DNA from 3 places in the Pseudobutyrivibrio sp. C4 genome. Region 2 is predicted to be linked to each of the others. Evidence: predicted binding sites of a transcription regulator. Region 2 holds the regulator's gene; each other region holds the start of a gene.
The links. The regulator HrcA, encoded in region 2, represses chaperone genes, less so after heat shock. The targets are predictions, from matches to a motif close to TGTTAGCACTCNNNNNNNNNGAGTGCTAACA.
Positions count from the first base shown of each region.

Region 1: a site for HrcA is predicted at 1,259-1,289, ahead of BMY66_RS02115 (co-chaperone GroES). Genes of this name have one in related genera too.
Region 3: a site for HrcA is predicted at 997-1,027, ahead of htpG (molecular chaperone HtpG). Genes of this name have one in related genera too.

Region 1 covers NZ_FOHF01000001.1:440,775-443,053, forward strand. Annotated here, with positions in the region: gene groL (chaperonin GroEL) at 1-912, opposite strand, end outside; gene BMY66_RS02115 (co-chaperone GroES) at 938-1,222, opposite strand; gene BMY66_RS02120 (Mbeg1-like protein) at 1,383-2,279, opposite strand, start outside.
Region 2 covers NZ_FOHF01000001.1:564,283-566,561, forward strand. Annotated here, with positions in the region: gene dnaK (molecular chaperone DnaK) at 1-165, opposite strand, end outside; gene grpE (nucleotide exchange factor GrpE) at 188-793, opposite strand; gene hrcA (heat-inducible transcriptional repressor HrcA) at 839-1,894, opposite strand; gene lepA (translation elongation factor 4) at 2,143-2,279, shown strand, end outside.
Region 3 covers NZ_FOHF01000003.1:239,092-241,370, reverse strand. Annotated here, with positions in the region: gene htpG (molecular chaperone HtpG) at 1-929, opposite strand, end outside; gene BMY66_RS07715 (PP-loop family protein) at 1,057-2,229, opposite strand.

The DNA of each region.
Region 1 (2,279 bases), 120 kb from region 2:
GCCAACTTCCTCAGAAATTACCTGGCCACCTGTAAGGATTGCGATATCCTGAAGCATTTCCTTACGTCTGTCACCATATCCTGGAGCCTTAACTGCAACAACGTTGAATGTTCCACGAAGCTTGTTAAGGATAAGAGTTGTAAGAGCCTCGCCCTCGATATCCTCAGCAATGATAAGGAGTCTAGCACCTGACTGAACAACCTGCTCAAGAAGTGGAAGGAGTTCCTGAATGTTAGAAATCTTCTTGTCTGTAATAAGAATATATGGATCATCAAGGTTTGCTTCCATCTTGTCCATGTCTGTGCACATGTAAGCTGAAATGTAACCTCTGTCAAACTGCATACCTTCTACAAGGTCAAGCTCTGTCTGCATTGTCTTTGATTCCTCGATTGTAATAACACCATCGTTAGAAACCTTTTCCATAGCATCAGCTACCATCTGACCTACTTCATCATCACCAGCAGAAATTGCTGCAACACGAGCGATCTGCTCCTTGCCATCTACAGCCTTAGACATTTCAAGAATAGCCTTAACAGCACAATCTGTAGCCTTCTTCATACCCTTTCTAAGAACGATTGGGTTTGCACCAGCAGCAAGGTTCTTCATACCTTCCTTTACCATAGCCTGTGCTAAAACTGTAGCTGTTGTAGTACCATCACCTGCTACATCGTTTGTCTTTGTAGCAACTTCCTTTACGAGCTGAGCACCCATGTTTTCGAATGCATCCTCAAGCTCAACATCCTTAGCGATAGTAACACCATCGTTAGTGATAAGTGGAGCACCGTAAGACTTTGAAAGAACAACATTACGTCCCTTTGGTCCAATAGTAACTCTAACTGTATTTGCTAATTTATCTACGCCTGCCTCAAGAGCCTGTCTTGCTTCAGCGCCATACTTAATTTCTTTTGCCATAATAATCTACCTCTTTTCCTAAATATTATTCTACAACTGCGAGAATATCATTCTGACGAACGATAATGTACTCCTCGCCTTCAAGCTTAACTTCTGTACCAGCGTACTTTGAATATATAACCTTCTGGCCTTCTTTAACCTGCATTGTGATTTCCTTACCGTCGACAATTCCGCCAGGGCCAACAGCTATAACCATAGCTTCCTGTGGCTTCTCCTGTGCTGCAGATGCAAGAATAATACCAGACTTTGTAGTCTCTTCTGCTTCGCACTGCTTTAATACAACGCGATCTGTTAATGGAACTAATTTCATTTTATATTACCTCCTAATTTAAGTATCAAAATCATTTATTAGCACTCCATTCAGTCGAGTGCTAACCACAAAGAGTATAATAGGATTCTCTCGAATCAGTTGCAAGCAATTAAGGTTAGTAGTTTTCGAAAGAATCCTATGAAAAGCTCTTATTTTCTCTTTATTTCTCATTTTTTCTCATTATTAAACTTTTAGGTAGCTTAGAAAGCAGAGAATGCTTAAGACTATCGCCACCTGCAGCCGCAAGTTTGCCAAATACATCCAAAATCAAAGCCTGATTCTTCGGATCAAGAGTTTGTATCTCTTTTGTTAGCGACGCAATAGACCTGACTTTACTAGATGTAATCTGCGAAAGCCTTGTAGCCCCTGATGAGCTAATAAGCGATGAAAAGAAAACATCACCAAATGCAGCCCTGGTCTCATAATCAAACTGAACAGCCCATTTCTTGATGACTTCATCAATTAAAACTGAAGACGAGGCAACTGCATCTACCTGTTCAAATTTATTGCGTTTTATCTGCCAGCTCAATGGGTCATGTTGGTTAATCCCCTTCGCATCGCTGACAATAACCTGCATCTTTGCCTCTGTATACATAAGCATTCCAATAATAGATTCTTCCGGAATAAACTTATGAACTCTATTAATCATAGCTTTATAAGCAGGCTTTTTGAGGACTTCCGGAATAAATCCAGGTCCATCAAAATTGTATACTTCTAAGATACTATCCTGTATATGGCCCCTGCAGAATGTGCTTCCATAAACAGCAAAATTACCACCCTTTGAGTGGCCACCAATTCGAAGCTTTTTCATTGTCCTAGCAAAATTGGTATTGAGATAATCTGCCGCCTGAAGCTGACCGCCAGTGCCTTCGGAAAAGCACATATTAAAATCTTCTTTCCACCCAACAAGTGTATCGTCAGTTCCTCTGAAAGCAACAAAAATAGTGCCATCAGGCAAATAAAAACTGCAAACAGCAAACTGAGTCTGTTTCCTAGCGTCAACATCATTAACAAAACCTGCAAGCTTCATTCCACCAAATCTTTTAGAATTAGCCAT
Region 2 (2,279 bases):
CTTTGCTGGCTCACCAACAAGTCTCTCACCTGTCTTTGTAAATGCTACGATAGATGGTGTTGTTCTAGCACCTTCTGTATTTGCGATAACGGTAGGCTTTCCACCTTCCATAACAGCAACACAGCTGTTAGTTGTTCCTAAATCGATACCAATAATCTTTCCCATGATTTATATCCTCCTAAATTACTTAATTTGCAACCTTAACCATTGAATGACGAACTACTGAATCGTTGTACATGTAGCCCTTTTGGAATTCTTCTACGACGATGTTCTCGCCAACTTCCTCATCCTCAACATGCATTACTGCATTGTGGAAATCAGGATTGAATTCCTTTCCTACAGCCTCGATAGGCTTAACACCTGCTTCCTCGAGAGTTGTAAGTAACTGCTTGTATATCATGAGCATTCCATCAGCAAATGGATCTGCTCCCTCCTCAACTGTAGCAAGACCTCTTTCGAAGTTATCAACTACAGGAAGAACCTTTTCAATGATGGCCTTTGCGCCATTTCCAAACATCTGAGCCTTTTCCTGCTCTGTACGACGACGGAAGTTTTCGAATTCTGCCATCTGACGAGTAACTCTATCAGTAAGCTGCTCTATCTGCTCATCACGCTTATCTTTTTTCTTTTCTTTTTTCTTGAATGGCTTCTTGCCATCCTTTTCCTCTTTTGAAGATTCTTCTGAAGTGTTTTCCTCAGAAGCTTCTGTCACTTCAGCTTCGGCTTCTTCAGCCATCGCTTCCGCATTTTCCATAGCTTCTTTAACTGCTTCTTCAGTAGAGAACTCTTCCATTTTTTCTTTATTCTCTGCCACGAATTTACATCTCCTTAATTTCTTTTATCCTTTATTTCTGTCAGCTTCCTGTTTCAGTAATTTATCTAGCTGACCTTTAAGACTTTTTATATTGTCAACAACATTTTCGTAGTCCATACGCTTTGGACCAACGATACCAATTGTACCTTTGACTCCATCGCCAAGCTCGTATGTTGCTGTAACAATCGAACAATCCTTCATAGTTGATATTGGAGATTCGTCTCCGATATATACCTGAATTCCTGTGCTCTCATTTTCACTTGAGCTATCATTAAGAAGCTCTATAAGTGATTGTTTTTCTTCGAATGTATCTAATAATTCAGAAGCCTTCTTTGAATCTGCAAGCTCTGGATACTTGAAGATGTTGGTAGCACCTGAAGTATAAACCTGTAAATCATCGCCTTCAGTGATTGTCTCTGCTACGGTATCGAGTACCTGCTCTACAATCTCATCATGGATACCTGCCTGCTCCTTTAATCTGGATATAACTGCCAGATTAATCTGGTCAACTGTCAGGCCGTTAAGATTTGTGTTAAGAAGCATGTTAAGCTTTAACATTGTTTCATTATCAAGTGGCTTATCCACATTAATGATTTTGTTCTTAACGATGTTGCCATCCATGACAACTACTGAAAGTACCTGGTGTTCATCAACAGCTGAAAGCTGAACGAACTTTAATCTATTTGAAACAACTGAAGGAGCTGAAACTAATGTGGCATACTGGGTATTGTTTGCAAGTGTTTTTGCTACATTCTTGAGAAGGCTTTCCATCTTTTCAGTCTTCTCAATCATCCACTCCTGCATGTCAGCAACTTCTTTGTCCTTCTCAGCTATCAGGTTGTTTACGTAGAATCTGTAACCTTTATCTGAAGGAATACGACCTGCCGATGTATGTGGCTGAACTATATAGCCTAAATCCTCAAGATCTGACATCTCGTTTCGGATGGTAGCTGAACTAAGATTCAAATCAGTGTATTTTGATATTGTTCTTGAACCAACTGGCTCACCAGTTTCAAGGTAATTCTTAATGATTGCATTTAAGATTTTAACTTTTCTCTCATCTAGTTCGATATCAGCCATACATTCACCTCACTCCCACTCAGTTTTATGTTGTTAGCACTCATCTGATTGGAGTGCTAATCATTTTCTGATGTTAATTTACACCTAGGGTCCCCTTTTGTCAACCGCCTTAAGATATTTTTTATACTTTCTTTATTAATGTTATATAATTGTTATTTTTCCTAAGCTTTGGTAATATATGAGGGCAATCATTTTTGTAAATATCATCGTTTTTTGCAAAAATAATTACATTAATATAGAGGTGTTTTATGGATCAAAGTAAAATCAGAAATTTTTGCATTGTTGCACATATCGATCACGGCAAATCAACCCTTGCCGATCGTATCATACAGATGACTGGCACTCTTACTGAGCGTGAAATGCAAGCCCAGGTCCTTGATAACAT
Region 3 (2,279 bases), on a different contig from region 2:
AGGTGAATCCAGAAAAGTGGCTCCTTGTAGTCGTGGAATACATCACGATAGAATGCCTTATACTCTTCTTCTGTGCACTCTGATGGAGACTTTGTCCAAAGTGGCTGAGTCTCATTTAATGCTACTGGACGCTTAACGATTTTAAGCTTATCCTTTGCAGGTGAAACCTCTACCTGTTCTTTTTCTCCATTTTCATTTTCTTTTTCTTCGAACTTAGCATCCTCATGGATTTCTTCAATAACTTTATCTGTATCGAGCTTGTCAGCTGCATCGATTGTCTCATACTCTTCTGGAGCATCCTTCTTTGAAAGGAAAATCTCTGTAGGCATGAATGAACAGTACTTTTCGATGACTTCGCGGGCTCTGTATTCATTAGCAAACTCGAGGCAATCTTCGTTTAAGAATAATGTGATTTTAGTACCTACCTGGTCCCAATCACCATCGCCCATTTCGAATTCTGTGCCGCCATCGCATTCCCAATGAACTGCTGTAGCACCATCCTTGTATGAAAGTGTATCGATGTGTACTTCATCTGCTACCATAAATGCAGAATAGAAGCCAAGACCAAAGTGACCAATAATCTGATCTGAATCAGCCTTGTCCTTATATTTCTCAAGGAAATCTGTAGCGCCAGAGAAAGCAATTTGATTGATATACTCATCTACTTCATCAGCTGTCATACCAAGACCATTATCAATGAATGTAAGTGTCTTGTCCTCAGGGCTTACGATAACCTGAATCTTTGCCTTATAATCAAGAGGAAGTGAGTACTCACCCATCATATCAAGCTTTTTAAGCTTTGTGATAGCATCACATCCGTTTGAAATAAGCTCTCTATAAAAAATGTCGTGATCTGAGTATAGCCACTTTTTGATCACTGGAAAAATATTTTCACTTGTAATTGATAAACTACCTTTTTTGTTACCCATTTCAATCACTCCTTTGTTTATTCACTAATGAGTATGATAATACTGGGAAAAATCAAAGTCAATAAAAAATTAGCACTCATATACAATGAGTGCTAATAGTATAATTTGTTATCAATTTAGTAGTTCATTATTGATAATTATCATAATCATCCAAGAAATGATGCTTTACTCCATCCTGCTTGTAAGCTATTACAGTAGCAAGATTTACATTCTCAACACTTCTGAAGATATTTGACTCTACGTAAGGATTAACCTTCTTTAGCTCGGCAATAAGATTTCTTGTTTCAAGACGCTTTGACGCGCTTGTACCATCTACTGAACAGCTGTCACATGTCTCTGTGAAATGACATGCACACTGAAGGAAATGCAATCCATTGTATCTTTGCCATGCAATAATATCATCCTGTCTAACAAGATAAAGTGGGCGAATCAATTCCATGCCTTCAAAGTTTGTGGAATGAAGCTTTGGCATCATTGTCTGAATCTGAGCTCCGTAAAGCATTCCCATAAGGATTGTTTCGATAACATCGTCGTAGTGATGACCAAGGGCGATTTTGTTGCACCCTAATTCCTTTGCCTTTGAATATAAGTGGCCTCGGCGCATTCTAGCACATAAGTAGCATGGGTTCTTATCAACAGTGTCTACGGCATCGAAAATATCGCTTTCGTAAATAACAATTGGAATCCCCATAAGCTTTGCATTACTTTCGATAAGGCGACGATTTACCTCGCTGTATCCAGGATCCATTACAAGGAAAGTCAGATTAAAGTTGACCTTTTGATGCCTTTGAATCTCCTGGAAAAGCTTTGCCATAAGCATAGAATCTTTACCACCGGAAATACAAACAGCTATGTGGTCTCCTTCTTTTATAAGCTCATACTCCTTGCATGCTCTGGCAAATGGAGAAAATAAGCTCTTGTGGAATTTCTTTCGAATACTCTTTTCTATTTCTGCTCTCTGTTCCTTAAGCTCATCATCAGCTTCAGAATTTTGCTTATCCATCATGTATGAAAGATAGCTGTTATATCCGCCCTTAAGGCTTACTGCATCAAATCCCTGCTCTGCTAAAACTTCTGCATCCTCTATAGAAATCTGTCCTCTGGTGCAGTACAGAATGATTTGCTTTGACCTATCTAGCTTATTTACCACGCTATCTAAATCAACTTCAAATAATTCATGGGTGATACTGATAGCATCAGGAATCATACCATACTTAAGGCTTCCTTCATTTCTGGTATCAACCAGCATATATTTATCTTTATCAAGCTTTGTAAGCTGTTCAAATGTGATTTCCCTCATAAAATACCTCATTAAACAACACAAAAGCAGATGCTATAACATCTGCTTTG